Regions from separate parts of the Actinomadura geliboluensis genome, predicted to be linked through region 2. Evidence: riboswitches for the same ligand, from Rfam matches in the RefSeq annotation. Region 2 holds a riboswitch; the other holds the start of a gene.

Region 1 (4,489 bases), on a different contig from region 2:
TGAGCGGAAGTCGCCGAGCGTGATCCCCGGCGAACCGCGCCGCGCATGGTTCAGCCAGGGAAATCAGGTGATTGTGGCACAATCCGACCGCCCGTTGTCTACTTCAACAACCGCCCGGCCGGGATCCCCGGGGCGAACGCCGCCCTGTCCGCCCCACGGCGCGCATGGGCCCGGGAAAGTCCGTTCCGGGTGAGACCCTGTCCCATCCAGAGTAAGTCCAGTACCGCTAAGAAGCGACACCGCAGGCGGCACGGCAAGGGGCGGCCGAAGGGGCATTCAATCCGGAGGCGGCATCCGGGACGAGACAGATCCCCGCTCGATTCAGGGCCGTAACCGGAACGAGCTGGGATTGACCCGGCCAAGCCCGTGCGTCCGAAACAGACCCGGCCATCTCTCCGCAAAAGCATGTAGAAGGCAGCGAATACCCTCGTGCTGCGATGCATCCGGACGCGTAACCAGGGATCAAGGCGCCGGGAGCGTGCCCGTACGCGCGCGAGTGGCCCTCAGAAGGCCGGGGAATCGGGCGTCCCGCGCTTTACCACTAGCGTCCCCGCGAGCCTGTCATGGACGGCCTGGCGGCGAGTCCCCTCGAAGATGACACCGGCGTTCACGACCCAGAAGACGCTCGCCAGCACACCGGCCACGGGAATCGGGCGGATCGCGATCGGCAGCGAATAAACCGCCGCCCGGAGAACGCACTGCAGAACGCCGGGCCGGGCGCCGGCCTCCACCCGCTCAGGGAGCCCCTCGGCGGCCGTCTCCGCGCTAGTGGCCTCCGGCGCGCCCACGGGAGCGGGCTCGGGCGAGGGAGGGGCTGAGACGTCCTCGGGCGTCCCTGCCTCCGCGGGCACGGCGGGCTTCGCGGCGGGTACGAACCCCGGCACGGACGCCGGGAGGAAGCTCACTCCGCCGTTGGCCGTAGCACCCGACTCCGCCGCACCCTGGGCGTCGCCAACGCCCCCTGCGGCCTCTTGGCCCGCCCTGGCGCCCGATAGGGCGGATGTTCCCTCCGGCAGGGCGGTGACGACCTCTATGCCCGCGAAGCGCTTGCCGAGCGTCCGGCCCCAGAGGGCGAGCTGGACCGCCTCATACAGCAGCATGCACCCCGCCACGGCGGGCGGGGCGACGACGTCCACCATGTGCCCGGACACCAGTTCGCGGACGACGACGATGACGGGCACACCGACGATGAGCGTGTCGACCACACGCGCGAGCAGGCGCTGCCCCGGGTCGGCGAGGAAAACCGCCATCGCGGACTTACTCCGCGTACTCGGTGTACTGGTCGTCGCCGTACTCCTCGTACGTGCCTCGCTCGTCGATGACCAGCGTGCCGGCGAAACGGTCGTGCAGCGCCTGGTGCAGAGGCTGGTCCCAGATCGCCCACAGGTAGGCCATCAGACCGCCCACCCAGACAAGCGCCATCCCGTACGCGGCGTACTCCCACACCATCACCGCGAGGACCAGGAAGAAGAAGACACCGACCTGGTAGCCGACGTGGACGATCCCAGCGCGCCAGATCGCCTGCGTCGTGCTCATCGGCTCGCCCGCAGGACGGGCCTGCACGATGCCCAGGCCCAGGATCCGCTTGCCCAGCGTCCGCCCCCACATGGACAGCTGGACGGCCTCGTAGAGGAACGGCAGCACGGACATGACGAAGAACAGGGTGAAGATGATGGGCCAGTTCCAGATGCCGCCCTCTTCCTCGTCGTTGCCGCCTTCACCGCCCAGGCCGAACGCGGCGACCGTCACGGGCAGGATGAGCGCGAACCCGAAGACGGCGACGAGGGCGTTGTCGATGACCCTGGCGCCGGCCCTGCGGTGAATGGGCGCCAGTTCCATCTCGCTGCCGTGGGAGCCGCCGTAGGAGCCGTGGGGGTCGCCATAGGAGCCTTGGGAGTCGCCGTACTGGTCGTAGGACGGCTCGTAGGAGCGCCCCCAGTCCTGCTGAGGTTGCTGGGGCTGCTGCCACTGCTGCTGTGGCTGCTGCTGGTGCTGTGGCTGCTGCTGCCACTGGGGACCTTGGTACGGGGGCGGGGGACCGTAGGCACCCTGGCCCTGCGGCGGTTGGTAACGCCGTCCGCGGTGGGGGGAATCGCTCATTTGGGGCAGTCCTCCAGGCGAAGCAACATCCGGGTGTTGCCCAACGTATTCGGCTTGACCCGGTCGAGGTCCAAGAACTCTGCCACGCCTTCGTCGTAAGAGCGGAGAAGCTCCTCATACACCTCAGGCGACACCGGTGTACCGAGGATCTGCTCGAAGCCGTGGCGCGCGAAGAAGTCCACCTCGAAGGTAAGGCAGAACACCCTCCGCACGCCGAGTTCACGCGCCGTCTCCAGCAGCCGGGCGACGATGCGGTGGCCGATGCCGCGTCCGCCGTACCCCTTGTCCACCGCGACGGAGCGGACCTCCGCGAGGTCCTCCCACATGACGTGCAGGGCCCCGCAGGCCACGACGCGCCCAGGCGTCCCTCGCTGGACGTCCTCGGCGATCCAGAACTCCTGGACGTCCTCGTACAGCTTGACCGTCGACTTCTTCAGCAGGCGTCGCCCCGACCCGGCGTACAGATCGACCAGCCTGCGGATCTCCTGAACATCGGCGGTACGGGCACGCCGGATCACGACCTCCACAAACAGGCGAGATTATCGAACACCGGACCTTGCCGAACGTCGGCGTGCGCATACGCGTGGTGAGCACAGCAGAAGGGTGACTAGATAAAAGCGACTAGATAGGCCGCTCGGGCCTCTGGAAAGTGACCCAGAACACATCGCTCAGCGCCCCCGGAGGCCGCCGGTGGAAGCGCGCCCCGCCCGTCCGACCTGCGACTTCTCAGGATCTGGTTGGCATCCAATCCGCATTCCGTTAGTGTCCATCGCTGACATCGGCCACCCGCAGAACGGAGGCCGAACCGCCGAGTCCACGGGCCGCGAACCAGCGCCCCGGGGAGCCGGGGACCCACTTTCGGAGCGTTTCCGGGGATTGCCCCGAAGCAGCGGCCGGCAGGGGTGAATCCGCAGCGCCGCGGCCTGGCCCGCGCACGCTCGCGGACGGGCTGCTCCGGCCCCAACCCGTCAGCTAACCCGGTAGGCGGTCGAGGAGAGGAGAACTCGTGCAGCACTCGCGGTCTGCTTCCCTTCGACGCTTCCGCGGCCGCGCGGTCACCGTGGCCGGCGCGCTCGTCGCGCTGACGGCCGCTCCGCACACCGTCGCCGTCGCGCACGCCGATCCCGAGCCGTCCACCAAAGAACTCCGCTCCCAGGCCTTCAAGCTCGCCGACCAGCTGGAGCAGCTCACCGAGCAGTACAACGGCCTGAAGGTGAAGCTCGCGCAGTCCAAGCGCGCCGCCGAGGTCGCCACCGAGAACGCCGAGCGGCAGGAGAAGTCGCTCCAGGCGATCCGGCAGAAGGTCGGCACCCTCGCCGCGACCAGCTACATGCAGGGCGGCTCCGATCCGACGGTCTCGTTCGTCGCCTCCCAGGACCCGCAGGCCGTCCTCGACCAGGCCGCCACCCTCAACTACTTCGCCAAGCGCGACAGCACCAAGGTGCTCGGCCTCATGCAGGCGATGCAGGCCGCCCAGCGCGCCCGCAAGTCCGCCGAATCGCGCGCCGCGCAGGTCAAGCAGCTGCGGACCCAGCTCGACGCGCAGCGCAAGAAGGTCACCGACGCCTACGAGAAGGTCCGCGGCACGATCGTCAAGCGGGACCCGTCCCAGCTCGCGAAGCTCCCCGTCATCGGCACCGGCAAGGCCGCGCAGGCGCTGCGGTACGCGATGGGCAAGCTCGGCCGCCCGTACGTCTGGGGCGCCTCCGGGCCGAGCACCTTCGACTGCTCCGGCCTGACGATGTGGGCCTACAAGCAGGTCGGCATCAACCTGCCGCACTACACCGGCAGCCAGTGGAACGCCGGCACCCACGTGTCCCGCAGCCAGCTCCAGCCGGGCGACCTCGTGTTCTTCTACGCCGACCTGCACCACATGGGGATGTACATCGGGGGCGGCAAGATGATCCACGCGCCGCACACCGGCGACGTCGTGAAGATCGCCTCCATGGACGGGCGGCCCTTCGCGGGCGGCGTCCGCGTCGCCTGACCCGGCCCACGCTCGGTCCGGGACGCCTGGCTCCCGCCACCGAAGCGCGTGCGCTCGCGAGCACGGGTGTGCGCAAGGCTGAGTGGGTGTGCGCCTACTCCGCGAATGTGCGCATGACTGCGGAGGTGCGCATGACTATGGGATCCATGGGGGGTTGAACGCCGTCCGCGGCGACGCCACCTGCAGGGACCTACCTGCCAGGGCGCCGGCGCCGCCGCTGCGGGGTCGGACGGAGTTCGGTTCGCCGCCTGGATCTCTCGGTGACGCTCGCCCGTCCCCTGGCGAGCGTCGGGGGGTGAAGCCGGCTAGATGAGCTGCCTCCGGGCCGCCCACACCACGGCCTCGATAGGAGTGTTGACCTCCAGCCGGTCGCAGATCGTCCGCAACCGGCGCCGCAAGGTC
Region 2 (4,489 bases):
CGCCACGCGGGTGATGGTCGGCGACGTCCGCGACCCGGCGGCCGTCCTGTCGGACCCCGCCGTCGACGGCTTCATCGACTTCTCCCGCCCGGCCGTCGTCATGATGGTCGGGATGCTGCACTACCTGTCGCCGGACGTGGTGGACGGCGTCGTCGCCGCCTACCGCGACGTCCTGGCGCCCGGCAGCCACCTGTTCATGACGTCCCTCGTGGACACGGGCCTGCCCCAGCAACAGGAGCTGGCCCGCATCACACGAGAGAACCTGGAAGAGGGCTGGGCGCGCACGCCCGCCGAGATCGAGGCCCAGTTCGGAGACTTCGAACTGGTCGAACCCGGTGTGACCTACACGGCCCTGTGGCGTCCCGACGGCCCGGTCGACCCGGACAACCTCGCTCCGGGGGAGCAGCTCGGGATGGCCGGCGTCGCCATCAAGCTCCGCTGAGCTTCTTCGGCCGGTACGCCTTGTACTCGCTGCCCGAGTCGAGGCCGTAGTCGCGCGTCCGGTAGTCGGTGCCGTACCGGCCGCGCTGCTCGTACGCCCAGTAGGACGTGTGCGCCTTGTTGGCCCACTTCTCGAAGATGACGACGTGGCGCGTCGTGTTGGTGCCCTCGGCGTCCATCACGAGGTCGCCCTTCTTGAGCTCCGACATCTTGATGCGCTCGGTGTAGCGCGAGGACGTCAGGCCGACGGTGTTCGGCCCGGGCTTCGCGAGCCCGAGGGTCATCGCCACGAAGCCGGAGCAGTCGGTGCGGTAGCCGTTGTGGTAGTCGGTCTGGCTGTAGGGCACGCGCCGGCTGCTGTGGGGGTTCCACGTCTTCGCCAGCTCGATGACCTTCGAGCGCTTGTCGGTCTCGTCCGGCTTGGCGGACGACCCGGAGCCCTTCTCCGGGTCCGTGCGCGGCTCCGCCTCGGCGGAGCGCTGCTTGGGGATGCTCTGGACGGAGGCGACGGACGTGCCCGACTCGGACGAACCGGCCGTCGCCTGGAGGGTCGTCGCGGCCACGCCGATCGCGGCGAGGCCGAGGATCGCGCCGTTGGCGCGCGGGCTCAGCCCGAAAAGACCCGGCTTCCTGCTCTTCTTGCCCGTGCTGTCGTTGCCCGAGTTGTGATTGCCCGTGCTGTGCTTGCCTGTCAAGGGGGACTCCTTGCTTCCATGGGCCGCCTACCGGGTTAGCTGACGGGTTCGGACGTGGAAGTCGCCCTACGGCCTGTGAAACGGCCGATTCACCCCAGTGCACGAGGGTGGGTCCCCGGCTCCGCGCTATGGCGGACTCGGCGGGTGCCGCTGCGAGAGAGAGCGGCGCTGCTGTTGTAGGGCCCGTTCAGGGCGCGGGCGGCGTGCATGGGAGGTGCCGCCGGGCGACGCGTGGGGCGCGCCGCCCCCACCGGCTCGGTGCCAGGTGGGACAAGAACGCCTGGTGAGCGCCTTGGCGGGGGCCAAGCTACTCGGATCACCAAGCGAAGGCAAACCCCAGCAAAATCAAATACCCAGCTCAACCGCCCGGAAGCGGTTGCGGACGAGCGATGCGGGCGCCGGGCGGCGCCCGCATCGGCGGCCGTCCGGCGTCACGACCAGGGGGCCACCGGATACCACGGGATGATCTCCCGGCGGGCGAGCAGCCGCACGTCCCAGTAGAGGAGGCTGAAGACCCCGGCCACGATCAGCGAGGACGCCGTCAGGACCGCGACGCGGCGCGGATCGGCGGCCAGCCAGCGGCTCAGCCGGCGGCCCGCGAGATGGGCGAGCAGCAGGAACAGCACCGCCATGATCACGATGTTGCCGACCGACTGGAGGACGAACGCGGCGGCCCCGTACAGCGGGTTGTGGCTCTCCGCCGCGTCGCGGAAGAGCTGCCGGAACAGCGGGTACGGGCGGCCGATCAGGAACCCGCCGATCAGCGCGCCCATGAAGACCAGCGGAGCGTTGGGGAAGCGGCGCGCCACCCGGGCGAACGGGTCGCGGACGACGCCGAGCGCGGCGGCCCCCATGTAGATCATCGCCAGCCCGATCGCGCCGAACACCACCATGGACTGGACGCTGCGCGCGGACAGCGAACCGGGGGTGCTCTCGGCGGTCGAGAACTGCGGCATGCCGGTGCCCGCCAGGCCGACGATCGCGCCGTAGCCGGCTGACACCGTCACCATGCCGAGCGCGATCCAGCCGAGCGGCCGGAGCGTCCCGGCGAGCCGGTCCCACCGGCCGCCGGTGCCGCCGAGCAGCGGCGCGACCGTGCTGAACGCGGCCACGTTGCAGGCCGTGAACGAGCCGGCGAGCCCGCTCGCGAAGGCGAAGGCGATCCCGGCGGCGATCCCGGCGATCGGCGTCCCCTTCGCGTCATGGCCGAGGAGCGTGCCGGCGACGTTGTCCCCGATCGTCTGGTCGACGAACTTCGCCGACCAGACGACCGTCAGCAGGAATCCGGCGCCCGCGCTGAGCAGAATGATCAGCGCGCGGCGGCGCGGGAAATGGCCGGTGACGAAAAGGGAGGTTCCGGTCGTCACGGGTGCCGCCTTTTCAGGGCGCGGCGTGGGCAGGGTGTGGCTCTGATCTTGAGGCATGTCATTCCCTGGGGGCGTGAGCGATTCACGGCGCGGACTCGGTGCACGGGTCTTTTCCGTGCGCGGGGGTTTTCCGAGTGGAGGGGAGTGATCCGGCTCTCAGTATGCGGGCTCGTTCTGGGCGGTGCTTCTTCGCACTTGCTCGATCGCGGGGACGGGACGCCGGGCGCCGGGACGTCAGGACGTCAGCTCGCGGGCCGCGTCGGGGGCGGTGAGCGCGAGCAGGACCGGCGGGTCGTAGGGGCTGAGCGGGCGCAGCCGGACCTCGGCCGTCCGCACGGCGGTGCCGTGCCTGATCATGATCGGGCCGGCGGCGCCGACCAGCGCGTCCTCGGCGGCCGCGTCCGGTCCCGGGGCGGGCGAGTAGGCGAGGACATGCCATCTACCAGGCAGGACGTGCGTCAGCGCGAAGGCGCCAGGCGCGGGCAGGATCGAGCACCGGGCCGGGAGGCCGGTCGGGACGGCCTCCCGGAACAGCCCGACGAAGACGGGGCCGCCGTGCCAGGCGTCCCGGCAGGAGACCGCGCCGCGGATGGTCGTGTGCCCGGTCCGGGCCCGGCGGCGCAGCGCGTCGGCCGCCCGGACGGCGTCCCCTCCCGTCGCGCGGTAGACGCTCGGCGGGACGCCGACGGTCGACTTGAAACGGGAGCTGAAAGTGCCGGTGCTGGCGTATCCGACACGGGTTCCGATGTCGGCGATGGACAGCGATGTGCCGACCAGCAGCTGCTTGGCCTCCGCCAATCGGAGCGCGTAGAAGAATCTCACCGGTGACATGCCGGTGGATTCTCGGAAAACGCGACAGAAATGGAACTTGCTGAACATGGCGATGCGCGCCATGTCGTCGATGGTGATCCTTTCGCCGAGGTTCTGCCGCATCGCGTCGATGACGCGCCTGACTGCCTGCTCGGTTCGGTCATCCATGCACTCCTCCGTCCGTTCATGCTCAAATCGGACGGGCGGTTCCGCAAGTACCGCATGTGGCCGGGTTTCCGGCGGCGGGCGGCGCCCGGCGGTGTCCCGCAGGGGCGCGGCGGGCCCCCGCGTCGGCGTTGAAGTGCAGTCCTCCGGTTGCCTATCATGGCGGTGGTCGAGCGGGAGCGGGGAGACGGCGAGGATGGACGAGGTCTTCCGGGCGCTGGCCGATCCCACCCGGCGCAAGCTGCTGGACCGGCTGAACGAGCGCAACGGGCAGAGCCTGCGCGAGCTGTGCGCGGGCCTCGGCACGAGCCGGCAGTCGATCAGCAAGCACCTGTCCGTGCTGGAGGACGCCCATCTGGTGGTGGCGGCGCGGCGCGGCCGGGAGAAGCTGCACTACCTCAACGCCGCACCGATCAACGCGATCGCCGAGCGCTGGATCAGGCGTTACGACCAGGAGCGCGTCAACGCGCTCACCGATCTCAAGACAGCACTGGAGCAGGGGCCGATGGACGGCAGCGACGCCTTCGTGTACACGACCTACATCAAGTCCACGCCCGAGCGGCTCTGGGAGGCCCTGACCGACCCGGCCTTCACGAGCCGCTACTGGGGCGTCGGCTTCGAGACCGACTGGAAGCCGGGCTCGGAGATGACCTGGCAGGAGAGCGGCCGCCGCACCAGCGACCCCGAGCAGGTCGTGCTGGAGTGCGAGCCCGGCCGCCGGCTGTCCTACACCTGGCACAGCTTCACCCCGGAATGGGCGGAGGGCGCCGGGGTGGGCGAGGACGTGCTGGTCAAGCTGCAGGCCGAGTCCCGTTCCAAGGTGACCTTCGAGATCGAGCCGCTCGGCGAGATGGTGAAGCTCACCGTCGTGCACGACGGCTTCGACCCCGGCAGCGTCATGCGCGGCATGATCAGCCAGGGCTGGCCCGCGATCGCGTCCGGCCTGAAGTCGCTGCTGGAGACCGGCGAGCCCCTGCCCGCCTGACCCGCCGGGCGCAGGGCACCCGGGGC

What was found. A riboswitch is a leader RNA that binds a small molecule or an ion and turns the genes downstream of it on or off. The one in region 2 is predicted to bind cyclic di-AMP.
Region 1: another riboswitch for cyclic di-AMP. It lies ahead of ACGFI1_RS22530 (C40 family peptidase); the one in region 2 lies ahead of ACGFI1_RS16330 (hypothetical protein).

What each region holds. Positions count from the first base shown of each region.
Region 1 is NZ_JBICUA010000006.1:519,032-523,520, forward strand. It holds gene ACGFI1_RS22515 (RDD family protein) at 504-1,250, opposite strand; gene ACGFI1_RS22520 (RDD family protein) at 1,258-2,100, opposite strand; gene ACGFI1_RS22525 (amino-acid N-acetyltransferase) at 2,097-2,627, opposite strand; cyclic di-AMP (ydaO/yuaA leader) riboswitch at 2,897-3,103, shown strand; gene ACGFI1_RS22530 (C40 family peptidase) at 3,107-4,087, shown strand; gene ACGFI1_RS22535 (LuxR C-terminal-related transcriptional regulator) at 4,393-4,489, opposite strand, start outside.
Region 2 is NZ_JBICUA010000004.1:418,838-423,326, reverse strand. It holds gene ACGFI1_RS16335 (SAM-dependent methyltransferase) at 1-442, shown strand, start outside; gene ACGFI1_RS16330 (hypothetical protein) at 429-1,136, opposite strand; cyclic di-AMP (ydaO/yuaA leader) riboswitch at 1,146-1,289, opposite strand; gene ACGFI1_RS16325 (hypothetical protein) at 1,568-2,503, opposite strand; gene ACGFI1_RS16320 (helix-turn-helix domain-containing protein) at 2,738-3,481, opposite strand; gene ACGFI1_RS16315 (ArsR/SmtB family transcription factor) at 3,675-4,463, shown strand.